3 regions of the Oerskovia enterophila genome follow, and region 2 is predicted to be linked to each of the others. Evidence: riboswitches for the same ligand, from Rfam matches in the RefSeq annotation. Region 2 holds a riboswitch; each other region holds the start of a gene.
The links. Region 2 has a riboswitch for S-adenosylmethionine ahead of ACIPWA_RS13935 (aminotransferase class V-fold PLP-dependent enzyme). Riboswitches for the same ligand answer to the same signal wherever they lie in the genome.
Positions count from the first base shown of each region.

Region 1: it holds a riboswitch for S-adenosylmethionine, as region 2 does, so the genes downstream of both, ACIPWA_RS11830 (LLM class flavin-dependent oxidoreductase) here and ACIPWA_RS13935 (aminotransferase class V-fold PLP-dependent enzyme) in region 2, are expected to answer to the same signal.
Region 3: it holds a riboswitch for S-adenosylmethionine, as region 2 does, so the genes downstream of both, ACIPWA_RS15610 (hypothetical protein) here and ACIPWA_RS13935 (aminotransferase class V-fold PLP-dependent enzyme) in region 2, are expected to answer to the same signal.

Region 1 covers NZ_JBIVFZ010000003.1:557,456-564,499, forward strand. Annotated here, with positions in the region: gene ACIPWA_RS11820 (ABC transporter permease) at 1-486, opposite strand, end outside; gene ACIPWA_RS11825 (ABC transporter permease) at 483-1,535, opposite strand; gene ACIPWA_RS11830 (LLM class flavin-dependent oxidoreductase) at 1,554-2,660, opposite strand; SAM riboswitch class IV at 2,749-2,859, opposite strand; gene proB (glutamate 5-kinase) at 3,027-4,169, opposite strand; gene obgE (GTPase ObgE) at 4,524-6,053, opposite strand; gene rpmA (50S ribosomal protein L27) at 6,145-6,402, opposite strand; gene rplU (50S ribosomal protein L21) at 6,478-6,786, opposite strand; gene ACIPWA_RS11855 (dodecin family protein) at 7,028-7,044, opposite strand, start outside.
Region 2 covers NZ_JBIVFZ010000004.1:192,830-199,873, reverse strand. Annotated here, with positions in the region: gene ACIPWA_RS13955 (LLM class flavin-dependent oxidoreductase) at 1-426, opposite strand, end outside; gene ACIPWA_RS13950 (O-succinylhomoserine sulfhydrylase) at 551-1,810, opposite strand; gene ACIPWA_RS13945 (rhodanese-like domain-containing protein) at 1,834-2,298, opposite strand; SAM riboswitch class I at 2,305-2,397, opposite strand; gene ACIPWA_RS13940 (phosphotransferase enzyme family protein) at 2,474-3,358, shown strand; SAM riboswitch class IV at 3,457-3,571, shown strand; gene ACIPWA_RS13935 (aminotransferase class V-fold PLP-dependent enzyme) at 3,612-5,012, shown strand; gene ACIPWA_RS13930 (GNAT family N-acetyltransferase) at 5,095-5,871, shown strand; gene ACIPWA_RS13925 (CsbD family protein) at 5,938-6,114, opposite strand; gene ACIPWA_RS13920 (GNAT family N-acetyltransferase) at 6,235-6,855, shown strand; gene ACIPWA_RS13915 (peptide MFS transporter) at 6,959-7,044, shown strand, end outside.
Region 3 covers NZ_JBIVFZ010000004.1:614,992-622,035, forward strand. Annotated here, with positions in the region: gene ACIPWA_RS15590 (branched-chain amino acid ABC transporter substrate-binding protein) at 1-1,014, opposite strand, end outside; gene ACIPWA_RS15595 (aldo/keto reductase) at 1,483-2,334, opposite strand; gene ACIPWA_RS15600 (polysaccharide deacetylase family protein) at 2,568-4,103, shown strand; gene ACIPWA_RS15605 (cold-shock protein) at 4,286-4,489, shown strand; SAM riboswitch class IV at 4,621-4,732, shown strand; gene ACIPWA_RS15610 (hypothetical protein) at 4,839-5,207, shown strand; gene ACIPWA_RS15615 (hypothetical protein) at 5,340-6,041, shown strand; gene ACIPWA_RS15620 (TM0106 family RecB-like putative nuclease) at 6,129-7,044, opposite strand, start outside.

The sequences.
Region 1 (7,044 bases), on a different contig from region 2:
CAGGACGTCGGCGACCCGCATGACGGCGTCGTCGACCCAGGAGCCGAAGAACCCCGCGAGCAGGCCCAGCGTCGAGCCGACGACGAGCCCGAGGCCGACCGCGATGAGCGAGGCCTGGAGCGTGAGCGCCGTGCCGTGGACCACCCGGGAGTAGAGGTCGCGGCCGAGCTGGTCGGTCCCGAACCAGTGCTCGGCCGACGGCGGCTGGAGCTTGTCGGCCGGCACCCCGGTCAGCGGGTCGGAGTGCGCGAGCAGCGTCGGGGCGAAGGCAGCCACCAGGACGACGACGATCCAGACCACGGCCGCGAGCAGCCCGGGCCGCCGGACCACGAAGCCCAGGCCCGCCACGAGGCTCGCGAGTCCACGGACGCGGCCGGGCGGCAGGTCCGCGGACGAGGGCCGCTGGAGGCCGGGCGTGGTGCCGTCGACGGCATCGGCCTCCGGCAGGACGCTCTGCTCGTGCGGGGCGAGGGCGGTGTCGGTCATGCTGCACCTCCGTGAAGGACGGCGACCTCGGGGGTCGACGATCTGGTGGGTACGGTCTGGTCCTCGGGGGTGGCGGCCCCTCCCCCGGGCGTCGCCCCAGGCGTGGTCGCGCCTCGGCGACGTCCCGTCACCACGCGGGGATCGAGCAACGGGTAGGCCAGGTCGACGAGCAGGTTGGACACGACGAACACGACGGCGGCGAAGATCACGATGCCCTGCACGACCGGGATGTCCTGGGTCTGCACCGCGGACGCGGTCACGCGGCCGAGTCCCGGTCGGGAGAACACCGTCTCGGTGACGACCGTGCCGGAGAGCAGCTGCCCGACGATCAGGCCGGTCATCGTCAGCGCGGGCAGCGCGGCGTTGCGCAGGGCGTGCGAGAAGAACACCCTCGGGCGCCCGGCTCCCTTGGCCCACACCGCGTCGATGTAGGGCTCGCGCAACGTGGTGGCCAGGCTCTTGGACAACAGCTGGGCGATCGTCGCCCCCGTGGGCACGGCGAGCGTGATCGCGGGCAGGACGATCGAGGCGAACCCCTTGTTCCCCATCGCGGGGAAGATCGGCAGCGTGAAGGAGAACCACTGGATGAGCAGGAGGCCGAACCAGAAGGCGGGGATCGCGACCCCGAGCGGCGGCAGCCCGAGGAGCAGCTGCCCGAGACCGCGGAACCGGGTGTAGGTGGCCGCGACGGCCAGCCCTCCGCCGAGCACCACCGCGAGCAGCAGACCGGCCGCGGCGATCTGCACGGTCGGTGGGATCGCCTCGACGATGAGGTCCGCGGCGGGGCGCCCCGTGCTGATCGACTGGCCGAGGTCGCCACGGAAGAGCCCAGCGAGCTGCGAGAAGTACTGGACCACGAGCGGGCGGTCGAGGCCGTGCTCTGCCCTGAGCGCATCGAGCTGCTCGGGGGTGATGTCGTTGGCGTCTGCCCCGGCCATGAGCTGGGCCGGGTCGCCAGGCAGGGCGTAGAGCACGATGAAGGACACCGTGTAGGCGGCCCAGAGCACGCCGACCGCCTGGGCCAGTCGCGTCGCGAGATAGCGTCCCATGGTGGTTCTCCTCCTCCGTCAGGCGCCGACGGCGACGGCGGCGGCGGTCCGCTCGACGAGCGGCGATCCCGGCACGGTCGAGCCGGCCGTTCCCGCACGGTCCGTGGCCGGCGCCCAGCCGAGGGCCGGGGCGACGAGCGTCGCGACGTCGTGCAGGATCTGCTCGTACTCCTCGTCGCTGAGCTCGTAGGGCAGCTCGAGGCGCAGCTCGCTGACCTCGCCCACGACGGCGTCCGCCACGAGCCGCTCGAGGATCTCCTCGCTGGGCCCCACGAGATCGGGCGCGAAGAGCGTCCGGCGCTCGCCCTGCGGGGCGAGGGTCCGGGCTCGGCGCGACTCCTCGAAGGCTCGGTAGCGTCGGCGCGACGAGGCGTCGGCGCTGTCGGTCGGCACGATGACCCGCCCGAGCGCGACCCGCGTGGGCCGCCCGTCGCCGCGCCCCGCGCGGTAGGCGGCGAGGTTCGCGAGCTGGGCGGTGACGAAGTCGTCCGACTCCTCGCCTGCCACGATGTTGCCGGTCAGGAGGTTGAGCCCGTTGCGCGCGGCCCACTCGGTCGACCGGCGCGAGCCGGCGCCGTACCAGAGGCGGTCGACGAGCCCCGGGCTGTGCGGCTGCAGCCGGGGCCGCTGGACGTTCCCGGGCGAGTGCACCACGGTGTCCTCGTCGCCGATGAAACCGCCCGACAGGTTGGCCGCGAGCCGCTCGATGCGTGCGTGCGAGAAGTCGTGGGACTCCCAGTCCCCGTCGAAGACCAGGTCACCGATCAGGTCGGCGTGCGGCGGACGGCCCGCGCTCAGGCCCACCTGGAGGCGCCCCTGCGCGAGGACGTCGGCGGTCGAGAGGTCCTCCCCGAGGCGGAACGGGCTCTCGTACCCGATCGGGATGACGCCGGTCCCCAGCTCGATCGTGCTCGTGCGCTGGGACGCCGCTGCGAGGAAGACGGTCGCCGACGAGATCCCGTGCTCGAGGTGCCGCTGGCGGACCCACGCTCCGTCGAACCCCCAGGCCTCGGCGCGCTCGAACAGCCGCAGCGTCGCCTCGAGACCGCTGGCGGGGTCGTCGTCCGGGAAGTTCCCGGGGGTGAGGAAGGCCAGCGAGGAGATCGCCGGGGTGCTCTGGCTCACGATGGTGCGTCCTTCGGTCGGACGACGTGCGGGTCCCGCCCGTCCCCGGGCACGCCACAGGAACCCGTGGACGGGGGTCGTTCGTCACGTCGTGTGCTTACCGCGACCTGTCGGCGCGGTCAGGTCCTGCCCGGAGCACCCCGTCACATCGAAGGGTTGCTGGCCAGCGAGCCGGGTCTTGGCGCTGGCGCTCTTCACCTGCCGCACAGGAAAGCCTCCCGGCGCCGTGCAGTCAAGGAGTGAGAGCGGCGTCCCACTCCATGAGACAACGCAAACGAGAGACGGGGCCCGGAGACCGTTCCAGGTCTCCGGGCCCCGTCGTGGGACCGAGCGCTGCGGCGCGCTGCAGTGCGCCGCGAGCCGCCCTCAGGACGCCTTGCGCCTGCGCCCCACGAGCACCAGGTCGTCGCGGTGCACGACCTCGCGGTCGTAGCCCTCGCCGAGCTTGTCGCGCAGCTCGTGCGTCGAGCGACCGAGGAGGTCGGGGATGTCGGTCGAGTCGAAGGCCACGAGGCCGCGCGCGATCACGCGCCCGTCGGGCGCGACGAGCTCGACGGGGTCGCCCGCGTCGAAGTCGCCCGTGACCCCGACCACGCCCGCGGGCAGCAGCGAGGCCCTCCCGCCCAGGACCGCGGTCACGGCCCCCTCGTCGAGCTCGAGGCGCCCCCGCGTGCGCGCGGCGTGCGCGAGCCACAGGCGTCGGCGCGTGGTGCGCTTGCCCGTCACGGCGAACCAGGTCCCGACCTCGCGCCCGGCGAGCGCGCCCTCGGCGTTCGCGGCCTTGGTCAGCACGACCGGGATGCCCGAGCCGGTCGCGATGCGCACGGATTCGAGCTTGGTGAGCATGCCGCCCGTCCCGACCGAGCTGCCGCGCCCCGTGACCTCGATGCCCTCGAGGTCGAGCGGCGAGCGGACCTCGCGGATGCGCTGGGTGCCGGGGCGCGAGGGCGGGCCGTCGTAGAGCCCGTCGACGTCGGTCAGCAGCACCATGACGTCGGCGCGGACCAGGTGCGAGACGAGCGCCGCGAGGCGGTCGTTGTCGCCGAAGCGGATCTCGTCGGTCGCGACCGCGTCGTTCTCGTTGACGACGGGCACGACGCCCAGGTCGAGGAGCCGCTCGAGCGAGCGCTGCGCGTTGCGGTAGTGCCCGCGGCGGATGGTGTCCTCGGCCGTGAGGAGGACCTGCCCCACGCGGATGCCGTACTCGGCGAACGCCTGGGCGTACCGGGCGACCAGGAGGCCCTGGCCCACCGAGGCCGCGGCCTGGGCCGTGGCGAGGTCGCGTGGTCGGGCGCTGAGGCCGAGCGGACCGATCCCCGCCGCGATCGCCCCGGACGTCACGAGCACGACCTGCCCGCCCGCGGCGTGCCGCGCGGCGATGACGTCGACGAGCGCGTGCAGGGCCGGGACGCTGAGGTGCCCGTCCGGTCCGGTGAGCGAGGAGGAGCCGATCTTGACGACGACCCGGTGGGCCGTGGCGACCTGGGAGCGTGCGGAGAGCGCATTCACCGGGACATCATCGCGCGCCGGGCGCCCGGGCGCGGAGTCATGTCACCGTGTGACACCCCGGGGTGAGACGGCATGGACCCCGCCGCGCCGTGGTGTCAGAACTGCACCGGCGCATGGCCCGGTGCACTTCTGACAGCTTCTCCAGCGTGAGCCCGCCCGACGACGTCGCCCACCTCCCGCTCCCGTCCCACCCGGGCGGTGGTCGTCGCTCGACCGGTACGCCACAGGGCGGGCACGACCCGAGGGGCCGTACCCGCCCTGCGGGCGGACGTCGTGGGCGACAGCACCGGCGCGGGAGTCGGAGGTCGGGGCACCCGACCGCTCGGCCCGTCGCTGCGGCACCGTGTCCGGAGGTCAGTCCTTCTCGGGGTCCGTCCAGTGACCGGACTCGCGCTCGGTCCAGAGCTCTGCGCGGGCCTCGGCCTTGGCGTCCATGCGCTCGTTGTACTCGCGACGCTTGTCGTTGCGCGTGGGGCGCGAGTGGTCGTCGAAGCGCAGGTCGGTGCCGCGGGGTCCGCCGAGGTGCTCGGAGCCGGTGATGAGCGTGGGCTCCCAGTCGAAGACCACGGCGTTCTTCTCGGACCCGATCCGCACCTCGTCGCCGGCGACCGCCCCGGCCTTGAAGAGCTTCTCCTCGACGCCCAGGCGGGCGAGACGGTCCGCGAGGTAGCCGACGGCCTCCTCGTTCGCGAAGTCGGTCTGACGGACCCAGCGCTCGGGCTTGGCACCGCGGACCTCGAAGTAGAACGTGCCGTCGCCCGCGTTCTTGTGGGTGACCGTGAACCCGGCGTCGTCGACGGCCTTGGGGCGCAGGATCGTGCGCACCGGAGCGGGCGCGGGGGTCTCGCGGCGCGCCGTGTCGACGAGCCCGGCGAGCGCGTAGGTCAGCTGGCGCAGGCCCTCGTGGCTCGCTGCCGAGATCTCGAAGACCTGCAGGCCGCGGGCCTCGAGGTCGGGGCGGACCAGGTCGGCGAGCTCGCGCGCCTCGGGCACGTCGATCTTGTTGAGCACGACGAGGCGCGGGCGCTCGTTGAGCGGGAGCCCGCCCACGACGCCCGAACCGTCGAGGTCGCCCGAGTAGGCGGCCAGCTCGGCCTCGAGGGCCTCGAGGTCCGAGATGGGGTCGCGGCCCGGCTCGAGCGTCGCGCAGTCGAGCACGTGCACGATCACGGCCGTGCGCTCGATGTGTCGCAGGAACTCGAGCCCGAGCCCCTTGCCCTCGCTCGCACCGGGGATGAGGCCCGGGACGTCGGCGACCGTGAAGCGCACGTCGCCGGCCTGGACCACGCCGAGGTTCGGGACGAGGGTCGTGAACGGGTAGTCGGCGATCTTGGGTCGTGCGGCCGAGATCGCGGCGACGAGCGAGGACTTGCCCGCGCTCGGGAAGCCGACGAGCGCGACGTCCGCGATCGACTTGAGCTCGAGGACGAAGTCGACCTCCTCGCCGGGCTCGCCCAGGAGAGCGAAGCCCGGGGCCTTGCGGCGAGGGGAGGCGAGGCCGTGGTTGCCCAGGCCGCCGCGGCCACCGGCGGCGGCGACGTACTCGGCCCCCTCGCCGATGAGGTCGGCCAGCACGTTCCCCTGACGGTCCTTGACCACGGTGCCGTCGGGCACGCGCAGGATCAGGTCCTCACCGTTGGCACCTTCCCGGTAGTCGCCCTTGCCCTGGGTCCCGGACGCGGCGTGCCGGTGCGGCGAGTGGTGGAACTCGAGGAGCGTCGTGGTCTGCGTGTCGACGACGATCCGCACGCTCCCACCGTCCCCACCCTTGCCGCCGTCGGGGCCGGCGAGCGGCTTGAACTTCTCCCGACGGATGGAGGCGCAGCCGTTTCCGCCGTCACCGCCGGAGGCGTGCAGAACGACGCGGTCGACGAACGTGGCCATGGAAAGGGTCCTCTCGAGCGGGGGGAAGAACACCAGGAGGGGCGCACCGCGTCGGTGCGCCCCTCCTGTCAAGCATGTGCAGCGTCGTGGATCAGGCCTCGGCAGAGACGATGTCGACGACCTTGCGGCCACGGCGCGTACCGAACTGGACGGCGCCGGCGGTCAGGGCGAACAGCGTGTCGTCGCCACCGCGACCGACGTTGTTGCCCGGGTGGAAGTGGGTGCCGCGCTGGCGGACGATGATCTCGCCGGCGCTGACGACCTGGCCACCGAAGCGCTTCACGCCGAGGCGCTGGGCGTTGGAGTCACGACCGTTGCGCGAGGAGCTCGCGCCCTTCTTGTGTGCCATGTCGAACCTGCTTTCGTGCTGGAAGAAGAGGGGGTGGGATCACCTGCGGCGGCTCTCACGAGCCACCGAGGGAAGTCACTTGATGCCGGTGACCTTGAGGCGGGTCAGCTGCTGACGGTGACCCTGGCGCTTGCGGTAGCCGGTCTTGTTCTTGTACTTGAGGATCGTGATCTTCGGGCCCTTTTCGTCCCGGACGACCTCAGCAGTGACCTTGACCTTCGCGAGCGCCGCAGCGTCGTGGGTCACCTTCTCCCCGTCCACCAGCAGGATCGCAGGAAGCTCGACGGACTGTCCGGCACCAGCCGACAGACGGTCGACGACGACGATATCGCCGACGGACACCTTCTCCTGGCGGCCACCGGCCTTGACGATCGCGTACACCACGTTGTTGCTCATCTCTTCTAGTCTTGGCGTGCTCGCCATGTCTGGCCGTCTTGGCAGGACTCAACACACCTGTGCGTGCGAGTGCGACCTGTCCATGGGCACACGGGACCAGTGCGCACCGAGCGCACCGACGTTCAAGATTACGGAATCCCAGGCGCAGGGTCAAATAGCCGCACCCGGGCCCGCCGGTCAAGTCGGCACGCCCGGGCGCGGCGATCGGCCCCCCGTTCGAGGACCGGGTTCAGTCGAGGACGAACG
Region 2 (7,044 bases):
GATGTCCTGGACGTGCTGGGGGAAGCGGTCGACGTCGGACGTGGGGCCGCTGCTGCGGAGCAGGGCCGTGACGACGGGGTCGCTGCCGGGCGCCCGGCCGATCCCCAGGTCGACGCGTCCCGGGGCCATGGCCTCGAGGACCGCGAACTGCTCGGCCACGACGAGCGGCGCGTGGTTGGGGAGCATGACGCCGCCCGAGCCGACGCGGATCCGTTCGGTCACCGCGGCGGCCGCCGCGATCATGACGGGCGGGGCGGACGCGGCGACCGCTGGCATGTTGTGGTGCTCGGCGAACCAGTAGCGCGTGAAGCCGAGGCGGTCGGCGAGGCGCACGAGGTCCAGGGACGCGGCGATGGCCTGGGAGCTTGACTGTCCCGAACGGACGGGGACGAGGTCGAGGACGGAGAGGCGCGGCGAGGTAGTCATCGCCAGGTCCAACCCCGGGAGGCGGTCGGGGTATTCCTGCTTGCTGTCGCTGGGTGCGGAGTTCTTGCGCGACACGCCGGGCATTTCGCGCAAGAACTCCGCACCCAGCGGTGCGGCGGGCGGCTCAGCGCGCGGCGAGCGCCTGCTCGACGTCCTCGATCAGGTCGAGCGGGTCCTCGAGGCCGATCGACAGGCGCACGGTCGTCTCCGCGATCCCGACGGCGGCACGGCCCTCCGCGCCCAGCTTGCGGTGCGTCGTGGTCGCGGGGTGCGTGATGAGGGACTTGGCGTCGCCCAGGTTGTTGGAGATGTCCACGATCTGCAGGGCGTCGAGGAACTGGAACGTGCGCTTCTTGAGGAGCTCGGCGTCCGTGCCCGGGTCGTCGGCGCCGGGCACGTCGAGGTTGAACGTCACGACCGTCCCGCCGCCGCTCTGCTGGGCCTTGGCGAGCTCGACCTGGGGGTGCGAGGCGAGGAACGGGTAGCGCACGGCCGTGATGCCGGGCAGCTCCTCGAGCGCGGTCGCGACCTGGAGGGCCGCGGTGTTCTGGGCCTTGACGCGCACCGACAGGGTCTCGAGGCCCTTGACCAGGACCCACGCGTTGAACGCGCTGAGCGAGGGTCCGGTGTTGCGGATGAAGGTCTGGACCGGGCCCTTGACGTACTCCTCGGACCCCAGGATTGCGCCGCCGAGCACGCGTCCCTGGCCGTCGATGTGCTTGGTCGCCGAGTACACGACGACGTCCGCGCCGAGCTCGAGCGGCTTCTGCAGCACGGGGGTCGCGAACACGTTGTCGAGCACGACGACGGCCCCCGCCGCGTGCGCGAGGTCGCTCACGCGGCGCACGTCGATCACGTCCTGCATGGGGTTGGACGGGGTCTCGAAGAAGACGACGTCCGCGGGGGTCGACAACGCCTCCTCCCACTGCGACAGCACGTGACCGTCGACGTAGTCGGTGCGCACGCCCCACTTGGCGAAGATCTCGTCGAAGATCACGAGCGACGAGCCGAACAGGGCGCGGGCCGCGACGATGCGCGACCCGGAACCGACCAGGGCCGCGAGCGACGTGAAGACCGCGGACATGCCCGACGCCGTGGCGTAGCAGGCCTCGGCGCCCTCGATGAGTCGCAGCCGCTCCTCGAACGTGTGCACGGTCGGGTTGCCGTAGCGCGAGTAGATGAAGCGGTCGACCTCGCCCGCGAAGGCGGCCTCGGCCTCGGCGGCGCTCCCGTAGACGTAGCCCTGCGTGAGGAAGAGCGCCTCGCTCGTCTCCTCGAAGTCGGAGCGAGCGTGGCCGCCGCGCACCGCGAGGGTGTCGGGCCGCACCGAGCGGGGCAGCGGGCCGCGGCCCGAGCCGCCCGGGATCCCGGCGGGGATGCGCAGGACGCCGTCCCCGGTGCCGGCGCTCACGACTGCTTCCAGGGGAGGCCCGCTGCGCGCCAGCCGTCGGAACCACGGTGACCGGCGCCGTCGAGCGCTCCTTCGAAGCCTTCGAGGACGTTGTACGCGGGGCCCAGGCCGGCGGCGGTCGCGGCCTTGGCCGCGCCGATCGAACGGGCTCCCGAGCGGCACAGGAACACGACGGGGGTCTCGGGTGTCACGCCGGCCGCAGCGAGGTCCGTGACGAACGACGGGTTGGGCCGGCCGTCGAGCGTGACCCACTGGGTCAGGACCGGTTCGCGGCCCGTCGAGGACAGGTCGGGGACGCCGACGAAGCGCCACTCGGCGTCGGTGCGGACGTCGACGAGGACGGCGTGCGGGTCGGCCTGGAGAAGGGTCCACGCCTGCTGGGGCGTGATGTCGCCGGCGTAGCCGGCGGCGGGCCGGGCGTCGGGGACCGGTGCAGCGGTCGCGCGGTCGGGGGCACTCATGGTGATCCTCCATCGGTCGTGGCGGTAGCACCCTCGCCCGTCACCGGGGGGTTGCTGCGGCGTCATCGTGCCAAGTCACTCAGCCGCTCTGGATGGTTGCGTCGGATCGTACGTCACCGTTCCCACGGAGTGAAACGGGTGTCTCGCAGGGTGGGCAGGGGATAGGTTGCTGCGCATGGAGCACCCTGCGCGCCGCCACGAGGTAGAGGATTCCCGTCGAGACAGCGGGCTCGGGGCCTCTACCTCGACGCAAGCCCTCTATCTCACGGCAGGCGGTCGTGAGCAGAGCCCGCCCGAGGAGGTCCTGACCGGGGGCAACTCCTCGACCGTCGTGCGGAGCGGTGACACGGTCCGCCGGACCGCCGGGCCGTGGACACCCACGGTCCAGGCCCTCCTGGCGCACCTGCGGGCGAGCGGCGTCACCGAGGTGCCCGAGCCGCTGGGGACCGACGACCAGGGGCGCGAGGTCCTGTCCTACCTCCCGGGCGACGTCGCGAACTACCCCCTTCCCCTGTGGGTCTGGGACGAGTCGGTGCTCCGTGACGCGGGCGCGCTGCTGCGGCGCGTGCACGACGCGAGCGTCGGTTTCCTCGCCGCGGGCGACGCGCCCGCGCCACCCGTCTGGCAGAGCGCACCACACGAGCCCGCCGAGGTCGTGTGCCACAACGACGTCGCCCCGTACAACCTGGTCTTTCGCGACGGGGTCGTCGTCGGGCTCATCGACTTCGATACCGCGAGCCCCGGCCCCCGGATCTGGGACCTGGCTTACCTCGGCTACCGGCTCGTGCCCCTCGTGGCGGACGCCGGGGACGGGGAGGGAGCCGACGTCGTCGGGCGGCTGGACCCGTTGGCGCGGCTCGACGCCCTGGTCGCCGCGTACGGGATGCGGTACTCGCGTCGCGAGGTCCTGACCGTCGTGGTCGCGCGGCTCGACGAGCTCGCGGCCTTCACCGACGAGAGGGCGTCAGCGACCGGGCGGGACGACTTCCGGGAGCACGCGGCCATGTACCGGGCCGACGCGCGACACATTCAGGCGCTCGCGGACGCGTCGCCTCGCTGAGCGGGTTCGCCCGCCTGACAGGCACCCTCTGCCCACCATCCGAGACGCCGTGCCCACCGGTTGACACGCTCTGCGGGCCTCGCCCATCCTTGACACCAGGTCATGAGTGCCAGCGCAAAACCCCGGTTTGCTGGCCGGCAACCCTCCTCCGCGGCGGGGTGCCCCGGGTGACGACCAGGTCCCTCTCTACAAGGAGGGGGGCAAGCGCGGAGGGGCCGCAGGGCGAACTCCGACGACCACCGGAGGACGTGCCATGAGCGCACACGCAGTCATCGAAGCCCCTACCTCGTGTGCCGTGCTGCCCGTCGTGGGCAGCGACACCCTGGTCCCCCTCGTCGACGGGCGCAGCGTCCCGTACGCCAACCTCGACGTCGCGGCGTCGGCCCCGGCGCTGCAGGTCGTGGCCGACCGCGTCAACGAGGTCCTGCCGCTCTACGCGAGCGTGCACCGCGGCGCGGGCTACCTGTCCCAGGTGTCGACCGCGCTCTACGAGGCCGCGCGCCAGACCATCGGCGCGTTCGTCGGAGCCCGCGAGGACGACGTCACGATCGTCACGCGCAACACCACGGACTCGCTCAACCTGCTCGCGGGCTGCGTCCCGGCCCAGGCCGACGGTTCGCCGGGCCGTGTGCTCGTGCTGGACGTCGAGCACCACGCGAACCTCCTGCCGTGGCAGCGCACGGGCGGGGCCACGGTCCTGGTCGGCGGTGCGACGGTCGCCGAGACCCTGTCCGGGCTGCGCGCCGAGCTGTCGCGCTTCCCGTACGCGCTCGTCGCGATCACGGGGGCCTCGAACGTCACGGGCGAGTCGCTGCCGCTCGCCGAGGTCGTCGCCGCGGCGCACGACGCCGGAGCGCGGGTCCTGCTCGACGGCGCCCAGCTCGTCCCGCACCGGGGCGTCTCGCTCGCCGCGAGCGACGTGGACTACGTCGCGTTCTCGGGCCACAAGACCTACGCGCCGTTCGGTGCGGGCGCGCTCGTGGGGCGCCGCGACTGGCTCGACGCCGGGACGCCCTACCTCGCCGGGGGCGGCGCGGTGCGCAACGTGACGCTCGACGGCACCGCGTGGCAGAGCGCCCCGGCGCGGCACGAGGCCGGGTCGCCCAACGTGATCGGCGCGGTCGCGCTCGCCTCGGCGTGCGACGCGCTCGCGGCGCTCGAGCCGGGCGTGCTGGTCGCGCACGAGACCGAGCTGCGTGCCCGTCTCGTCGAGGGGCTCGAGGAGATCGACGGCGTGCGCGTCGTCCGCGCCTGGGCCGACGCCGTGGACCCCGTGGGCGTCGTGACCTTCTCGGTCGACGGCCACGACGCGGGCCTCGTCGCGTCCTACCTGTCGGCCGAGCACGGCATCGGCGTGCGTGACGGCCGGTTCTGCGCGCACCCGCTCCTGGCCCGCCTGGGATTCCCGGCCGGTGCCATCCGGGCGTCGATCGGCGTGGGCACCACGGGCGAGGAGATCGAGCGCCTGATCGCGGCGCTGCGCGCCTACGTCGGCGAGGGGGCCAAGGCCCGGTACGAGGTCGTCGACGGCTGCTGGGTCGTGAGCGACGACCCTCGTCCGCTGCTCCAGGTCGCAGGGCTCTCCGGGCTGTTCGCGACCGCCGCGGTCGGCAACATCACGGCCGCCGTGGGGTGCGGTCCGGCGCCGGCCTGACGGGCCCTCTGACCTGCGGAGACACTCCTCGGAGCGCAACGTTCACCCGTGCGTCACCTCGTCGCCCACGAACGACCGCTCCGTGGTCTTGGCGGCGACGCCCGCGTGTGTTCTGATATGCGCTGTGCAGCACGATGTCGTCCTGGAAGGCCACGGGTTCCGCCTCGAACCCCTGGCTGTCGCGCACGCCGGTGCGCTGGCTCAGATCGTCGATCCGACGATGTGGGCGGGTATGAGTACGACCCTCCCTGCGGGGGAGGTCGGGATGGTGAACTTCATCGAGGACACTCGGGCTACCCGGGCGCTGACGGCCTTCGCCGTCGTCGACGCGGGCTCGGGTCTCGTGGTGGGGAGCACCGCTTTCCGTGACCTGTCGCTCGACGACAGGCGCGTGGAGATCGGGCGGACCTTCTACGCGCGTTCCACGTGGGGGAGCCTCGTGAACCCGGTCTCGAAATGGTTGCTGCTCCGACATGCGTTCGAGTCGTGGGACGTGCACCGCGTGGGCTTCCGGGTGGACGCGCGCAACGCGCGCTCGCTCGCCGCGATGCGTCGCCTCGGCGCGTACGAGGAGGGCGTCATGCGAGGTCATCGCACGGCCCCCGACGGCACGCGTGCCGACTCGGTGTGCTTCTCGATCCTCGCGCACGAGTGGGCGGGCGTCGAGCTCGGCCTGCTCGCGCGGATCACGAGCCCGCGGATCGTCCCGGTGCTCGGCCCCGTCGAGATGTCCGCCGCCGGCGAGCCCGTGACCACGCCGCTCCTGTCGGTGGTCCCGCCGGTCGCGGACCACGTCGCCGAGGCGGCCGGTCAGGCCGTCGGCTCGGTCACGGCCCTGCCGCCCGCCGTCGCCCTCTGAGAACTTCCCCCGTCCACAGCGACGCCCCGGGACCCGTACGGGTCCCGGGGCGTCCTTCGTCTGCGGTCAGTCCTTGGTGAAGGCGTCCTTGACGTCGTCACCGGCCTGCTTGACGTTGGCCTTCGCCTGGTCGGCGTGGCCCTCGGCCTCGAGCTTCTCGTTGCCGGTCGCCTTGCCGGCGCCTTCCTTGACCTTGCCCTTGGCCTCTTCGGCACCGTGCTTGATCTTGTCTCCCAGTCCCATGGGGTTCCTCCCTCGGTGGTGGTTGGTTCGTCTCGACCGTAGGCAGGCCCCCGGGCGACTCGCATCTCGGGGGACGGGCGGTTCACAAGATCCTCACGTCCTGTCCGGCAGGATGACCGCATGGAGAACGTCACGGTCCTGGAAGGGTTCGGGCTGCGCCTCGAGCCGCTCGGCGAGCAGCACGCGCCCGAGCTGGGGGCGTTCGTCGACGACGCCCTGTGGGCAGGGATGTCGTCGCCCACGCCGCGCGGGACGCCCGCCATGTCCGCCTACGTGCGCGACGCGGTGGCGGCGCCGGGGCGCCTGGCGTGGGCCGTCGTCGGGCCGCGTGTCCCCGGCGAGGGGCCCGACGGCGCCACGTCCGTCCGCGGCAGCACCTCGCTCTACGAGTGGTCGCCCTCGCAGGGCCGCGTCGAGCTCGGCTCGACCTTCTACGACTGTCCCTGGTGGGGCGGCGTGACCAACCCGGCGTGCAAGTACCTGCTGCTGCGGCACGCGTTCGAGGTGCTCGACGTCGAACGCGTCGCTCTGCGGGCCGACGCGCGCAACTCCCGCTCGATCGCGGCGATCCAGCGCCTCGGCGCCGTACCCGAGGGGGTGCTGCGCAGCCACCGTGTCGCGCCCGACGGGTCGCGCGGCGACACGGCCTACTTCTCGGTCCTCGCCGACGAGTGGCCGGCCGTCCGGGACGGCCTGCTCGACCGGCTCGCGCGCCTGGAGGGCCTCGACCGGGTCGTCTGACGGCGCCACCGGGGCGTCCCTGTGGCCTCGGGCGACGAACCTGCCTAGGTTGGAAGGATGCCTCCGCGAGCCTGCGGTGGGCGCACCGACCGCTGGAGGGCTGTTGACGACCGAGGACGCACGACCGGCAGGACCCGCGGTCGACCTGGACGACAGAGCCTTCTTCGGGCACCCGCGAGGCCTGTCGAC
Region 3 (7,044 bases), 420 kb from region 2:
CTCACCGTCGTAGTTCGTCACGAAGTCGAGCATCCCGGCACGGTCCGTCACGCCCGACGCGATCGCGGTGAGCATGATCGTGGCCAGGTCGTAGCCCTCGACCGAGTAGACGCCGGGAGCCTGACCGTTGAGAGCCTCGTAGGCCGAGGCGAACTCGTCAGGAGCCGGGCCGCACGGGCACGACAGGATCGCGCCCTTGGACGCTGCTCCTGCCTGGGTCACGAACTGCGGGTCGTTGGTGCCGTCCGCGGACACGAACGGGATGTCGACGCCCGCGTCACGCAGCTGCTGCGCGAACGGCGCGGCCTCGGCGTAGTAGCCGGCGTAGAAGACCGCGTCGGCGTCCGAGCTCGAGATGATCTGGGTCGCCGCCGCGAAGTCCTTGTCACCGACCTTGACCTCGGCCGAGCACGAGTCGTCCGCCGCTTCACCGAGGCCCGCGGTGATCTCCTTGGCGAGGCCCACGCCGTAGTCCGAGTTGTCCTGGACCACGCAGACCTTGTCGTAGCCGAGCGTGTCCACCATGTACTTGGCGACCGCGGGGCCCTGGACCGCGTCGTTCGCCAGGCCGCGGAAGAACGTCTTCCAGCCGTTCTTGGTGATGTCGGGGTTGGTCGCCGACGCCGACAGCGACGGCAGGCCCGCCTGGCTGAAGACGTCGCCGGTCGCGGAGGTCTCGCCCGAGAACGCCGGGCCCAGGAGCGCGATGACGCTCGCGTCGCCCACGATCTGCGGGGCGACCTGGGTGGCCTTCTGCGGGTCGCCCTCGGTGTCGAACTCCTTGATGGTGACCTGGCAGCCCGCGTTCGCGGCGTTGAACGCGTCCACGGCGACCTTGGCGCCGTAGAGGATGTTCTGCCCGAGCGCGGCGTTGGGTCCGGTCAGGGCGCCCGCCATGGCGATCGAGGTCCCCTCGGCGCACTCGGCCGTGCCGTCACCGGCCGGGTCGACGGGGTCGCCCGACGTCGAGACCGGGACCTCCTGGCCGTCGATGTCGATCTGGACGGAAGGCACGATCGCGAGGTCGGCCGTGCCGGTCTCGCTCGACGACTCTGTCGATCCTGTGTTGTCCCCCTGAGACTGAGTACCGCATGCGGTGATGGCGAGGGTGGCAGCCAGCGCGAGTGCCAGCCCACCCGTCGTTCGACGTGCTGTGCGTTGCATTCCGAACCTCCGTGCGCCAGATCGCACCCGGGTGCTCAGATTCCTCGCACCCGCGGTGGATCACCTGAATATTCAGCACTGAATATCGTGCTGACGATGGCACAGGTCGGACGCGCGCGAAACCCCAGATGCACAATTGCAACCAGAGAGTCACACACGGCGAACCGGACAACGTGCCCGACGTTCCGGGCTCGGGTCCTGACGACCTGAGTGCCTGGAACGTATGCGGGCACCGTTACGCGAGACTCCGTCCCGCGTTACGGCGCCGTCACGGGGACGTCTCGATTCGGCAGAGGTGCAGGTGGGGGGCGTCCGAGGTCAGGACGGATACTGCGAGAACGCGGCCGTCGCGGGGTCGGAGCCCAGGCGTGCGTCCGAGTCGAGCCCGTCGATCGCGGCGACCTCGTCGGACGAGAGCTCGAACCCGAACACGTCGATGTTCGCGGCGAGACGCTCGAGGTTCACCGACTTGGGGATGACGACCCGTCCGCCCTGGACGTGCCAGCGCAGGATCGCCTGGGCCGGGGTGACGTCGTGGGCCGCGGCGACCTTCGCCACGACGGGGTGGTCGAGGTCGGCCCCCCGCCCGAGCGGCGAGTACGCCTCGACCGCGATGCCCGCGGCGAGCGTCGCGGCCTGCGTGGCGCGCTGCTGGTACGTCGGGTGGACCTCGATCTGGTTGACGGCGGGCACCACGTCGGTCTCGGCGAGGAGCCGCGCGAGGTGGTCGGGCAGGAAGTTGGACACGCCGATCGCGCGCGCCGCGCCGTCGGCGTAGAGCTTCTCGAACGCCCGCCAGGTCTCGACGTAGAGGTCCTTGCTGGGGACCGGCCAGTGGATCAGGTACAGGTCGACGACCTCGAGGTCGAGGGCCTCGCGCGAGTCCTCGAAGGCCTGGAGGGCGGACTCGAACCCCTGGTCGCCGTTGCGCAGCTTCGTCGTCACGAAGACCTCGTCACGGTGCAGCCCGCTCGCGCGCAGAGCCGCGCCGACCCCGGCCTCGTTGTAGTAGCCGGCCGCGGTGTCGATGTGCCGGTAGCCCGCCTCGAGCGCCTCCTCGACGTTCTGCTGGGTCGCGTCGTCGGGCACCTTGAAGACGCCGAGGCCGACCTGCGGGACGGTGACGCCGTTGTTCAGCACGACGCCGGGGACCTGGGAGGGAGAGACCATCACTCAGTTCTACCCCGCGCGCGGCGGTGGGCACCACCCGCCACGTGGCGGGTGGTGCCGCCTCGCACGCCTCGAGGGGCGACTGCGGCCGGGTACGTGACGCGTGCGCGGCGCGTGAAGGTCGTGGAGCCCCTGGGGCGGCCGTGCGAGGGATCGAGGCGGACGCTGTGGCGCTCGCCTCATCGGCCCGTCCGGGCGCGACGCGCACCGTCCCTGCGTGGCACGGTGGCCTGATGTCCCCGCACGCCTCCCCGTCCCGCGGTCTGCCGCCGGGCGGTTCCTCCCCTGCGCGCCCGCAGAACCGGGTCGTCCGGGTCGTCGCCGTCCTCGTCGCCCTGCTGGTCGTCGCCGCGGGCGTCACGTTCTTCCTGACGCGCGCGTCCGCACAGCCGTCGGCACAGCCCTCGCCCACCCCGTCACCGACCGCGACCCCGGTCCCCGCCGAGCGGGTGGACCCGCCTGCGGTGCTCGACCCGACGTTGGTCGAGAACCTCGAGATCCACCAGGAGTCGACCGCGGACACGGGCGACGCCCGCTCGATCTCGACCGTCGCGATCCCTGGCGAGCGCTCGCTCGCGCGGGCGTTCGGTCGCTTCGTCGACGCGACGACGCAGGCCTACGAGGCCGCGGTCGACCCCGCCGCGACGGGCAACGAGCTCAACGTCGGCTGGGACCTGGTGCTCGCGCAGGGCGACGTGCTGGGCGTGCACGCCTCGACCTACGCCTTCACGGGCGGGGCGAACGGGGAGGTCGGCAGCCAGACGTTCTACACCGACCTCCCGCGCGCGACCACGACGTGGTCGGCCGACCTGCTCACCGCGGACGGCCGCAAGCAGGCCGCGGAGTGGGTAGGAGCGGCGCTCACGGCCGCGGGGCTGGGGTTCGGCGAGCCTGTGCCGTCGTCGGAGGACACGTTCCGGGACGTCCGTCTCGGGCCCGACGGCGCAGCGACCCTGGTCTTCTCGCCCGGCCTGGTCTCGGCACGGGCCGACGGGGAGCTCGCCGTGCGGCTCGAGCCGGACGCGACCCGGTCCGTCCTGTCGGCCGTCGGCAAGCAGCTTGCCGAGGTCGCGGCGAGCGGTGCGCCGTTCGTGGGGATCGCCCCGCCCCCTGTCGAGGAGCCGCCCGTGGCCGCACCGCCCCCCGCCTCGCCCGACGCGCCGGACTGCTCGGTGCTCAAGTGCATCGCCCTGACCTTCGACGATGGCCCCGGCAGGTACACGTCCCAGCTCCTCGACACCCTGGCCGAGAAGCAGGCCAGGGCCACGTTCTTCCTCGTCGGGCGGTCGGTCCAGGCGAACCCCGACCTGGTGCGCCGCGAGGTCGCGGAGGGGCACGCCGTCGGGAACCACACGTGGTCCCACCCCGACCTGTCGAAGCTCGGCACCGACCAGATCTCGCAGGAGCTGCAGTCGACCGCGGACGCGGTCGAGGCCGCGTCGGGCGTCCGACCCACGCTCGTACGGCCCCCGTACGGCGCGACGAGCGATACTGTGACGAGTGTCCTCTCCCAGCGCAACGAGCCGGCGATCCTGTGGAACGTCGACACCGAGGACTGGAAGAACAAGGACTCGGCCATGACCTCGGAGCGGGCCCTCGCAGGTGCCCGACCTGGGGCGATCCTGCTGATGCACGACATCCACGCCTCGACCGTGTCGGCCGTGCCCGGCATCGTGGACAGCCTGCGGGCTGCTGGTTACACGCTCGTGACCGTGCCCGATTTGCTCGGTCATGACCTGGTTGGGGGACACAAGTACTTCAATCGTTAGCAACAGGGGTAGCACAGTCGGAGTAACCCCTGTACCGTTACCGGTGAGATTGCAGTGCCTCGCTTGTCCTTGCGCAACGGCCCCATGCCACCGCGAACCTTGTTACCCAAGAGTTGACGACGAACACCGTGATGTTCGGCTCCAGATCATGGAGCTGTTTGAAACTCTAGAAGGAGATCCCCATGGCATTGGGAACCGTGAAGTGGTTCAACGGCGAGAAGGGCTACGGCTTCATCGCACCTGAGGACGGCAGCGCCGACGTGTTCGCGCACTACTCCGCCATCCAGACGCAGGGCTTCCGCTCGCTCGAGGAGAACCAGCGCGTCGAGTTCGACGTGACGCAGGGCCCCAAGGGCCCGCAGGCGGAGAACATCCGCCCGCTCTGATCTCACTCGCCTCCGGGCGTAGCTGATCATTGAACGAGTGCCCCCGACCGGTTCGCCGGTCGGGGGCACTCGTGCGTCCAGGACCAGGTACCCCTGTGCCTGGTCCTGGACGCCGTGGTAGAACTGAGAACGGTCCAGAGGACCAGCGAACCGCCCTCCGGCGTGCTGGTCCGGCAACCGCGCGACGCGCACGGTGCTCCCGGAGGAAGACCCGCCCCCACGCCCGTGGGGGAAGAGCGAGCAGCCCCACGCCGCAGCGCTCGTCCTCGTGCCCCTCGCCCTGGGCTTCGCCCGGGTGGGTGCCCGCACGCGGGTGAGCTCCGCCGTCGGGCCGGAGAGAAGGAGCACCATGGCCCAGCACGTCATGGAACGCCGGGCGAGCACCGCCCCCTGTCCCGTACCGACCGTGTGCGACCGGTACGACACCGGGCACCTCCTGCACCCCGTCCACGCACGCATGCTGGGCAACCGGCCCTGGGGCTGGCGTGACGGCACGGTCCGCGCGGTGCGACCGGTCGACGGAGGCGTCGAGGTCGTCGTCGAGTACACGACGGGTGAGGGGGCGTGCCGCGTGTGGCACCACACGGGGCTCGACCTGGCCGACGGGCTGACCGTGCGCGTGCACGAGCAGTACCACGCGCTCGAGCTCGCGGGACAGCCGCTCAACGTCCGGCTCCTGGGTGGGGTGGGCTGCGTGCCGGAGCCCGCTCCCCGCTGAGTGCATGGTTCGGCAGCGGCTCGCCGGGCGTGTCGCTGCCGAACCACGCACTCGACGGAACGGAGGGGCGGCGAACCGCGTTGAACCGGTGAGGGCACCCGCCCTCGACGGTTCGACCAGAAGGACACGCTCATGGGATTCCTCGACCGCCTCCTCGGCCGCACCCCGCAGGACGAGGGGATGCCGCGCCGCCACGCGACCTACGACGGCCACGAGTCCCCCGTGTACGGCACCCCGCCCCCCGCTCCGACGGGTCCGGGGCGCAGCGAGGACGACGTCGCGATCGACCGCTACCGCTACCTGCTGCGCACGGCTCCCCCCGAGGCCGTCGAGCAGGCGCACACCGAGGCGTTCGAGCGGCTCACGCCCGAGCAGCGGCGCCGTGTGCTCACCGACCTCGGCGAGAACCTGCCGCCCGCCGAGCGTGCGACCTCCGACGACCCGCAGTCGCTCGCCCGCATGGCGACCCGCGCCGAGATGCGCAATCCCGGCACGCTCGAGCGGTCGTTCGGCGGCCGGCAAGGGGTCGGCGGCCCGGGCGGGCCCGGCATGGGCTCGATGATCGGCTCGAGCATGCTCGGCACCATCGCGGGCGTCGTGATCGGCTCCGCGGTCGCCAACATGATGTTCGGCCCGATGTTCGGCGACCCGACCGCGAACCTCGCGAGCGACGGCGGGGCGGGCGGCGAGGGGGATCCCGGGGCGACCGAGGCCGACCCTGGAGCGGGCGACACGGGCGGAGAGGTCACCGAGGCCGGAGGGGACCTCGGCGGTGACTTCGGTGGGTTCGGCGACTTCGGTGGTGGGGACTTCGGAGGGTTCGGGGACTTCTGAGCCCTGACCCGCCGTCGAGTGCGTGATGCGGCAGCGACTCGCCCGGCGTGTCGCTGCCGCATCACGCACTCAGCGGAAGCTCGGCCGCTACCGAGCGGCCCCCGACTGGCACAGCCCGATGAACGCGCCCAGCTCGGCGAGCTCCTCGGGGTGCTGCGGCAGGTAGTCGGTGAGCCGGTGCGAGCGGACCACGACGGCGCACCACTGGCCCCGCGAGACCGCGACGTTCACGCGGTTGCGCGACAGCAGGAACTCCATGCCGCGCGGCACGTCCTCACGCGCCGAGGCCGTCATCGAGACGATCGCGACGGGCGCCTCCTTGCCCTGGAACTTGTCGACCGTGCCCACGCGCACGTCCCCCAGCCCTGCGGCCTGGAGCGCGTGCCGCACGGTCCAGACCTGCGCGTTGTAGGGGGCCACGACCACGAAGTCGTGCTGGTCGAGCGGGCGCGAGCCGGTGGGGGCCCCAGCGTGGGAACCTGCGGCACCCCCACCCCGCCCGCCCGGGTACCAGGTGGTCCCGAGCAGCGCCTGGACCTGGCGCACGATCTCCTGGGCCTCCTCGACCGAGGAGACCGCGTTCCCGGCGTGCTCGACCTCGACCACGTGCACGCCGGGCTCGACCCCCACGAGCAAGCGTTCGCCCGCGGCCGCCTCGGCGTGCAGCAGGCCCTCGTACGCGAGCTCGGACACCGCGTCGCACAGCGCCGGGTGCATGCGCCAGGACCGCGCGAGGAAGTAGCCGTACTCCGGTGGCAGCACGTCGTGCCCTCCGCCGGCACGGGTCAGCCAGCCGAGGGCCGACTGGTCGACCGGCTCGGGGTGCTGCCCCTGCGAGACCTGCGGGAGCTGCTGCGGGTCGCCCAGGAGCAGGAGCCGCTGCGCGGCCCGCGAGACCGCGACGGTGTTCGCGAGCGAGAACTGCCCGGCCTCGTCGATCACGAGCAGGTCGAGCTCGCCGTCGCCGAACCGCTCGACGTGCGCGAAGTCCCAGGCCGTCCCG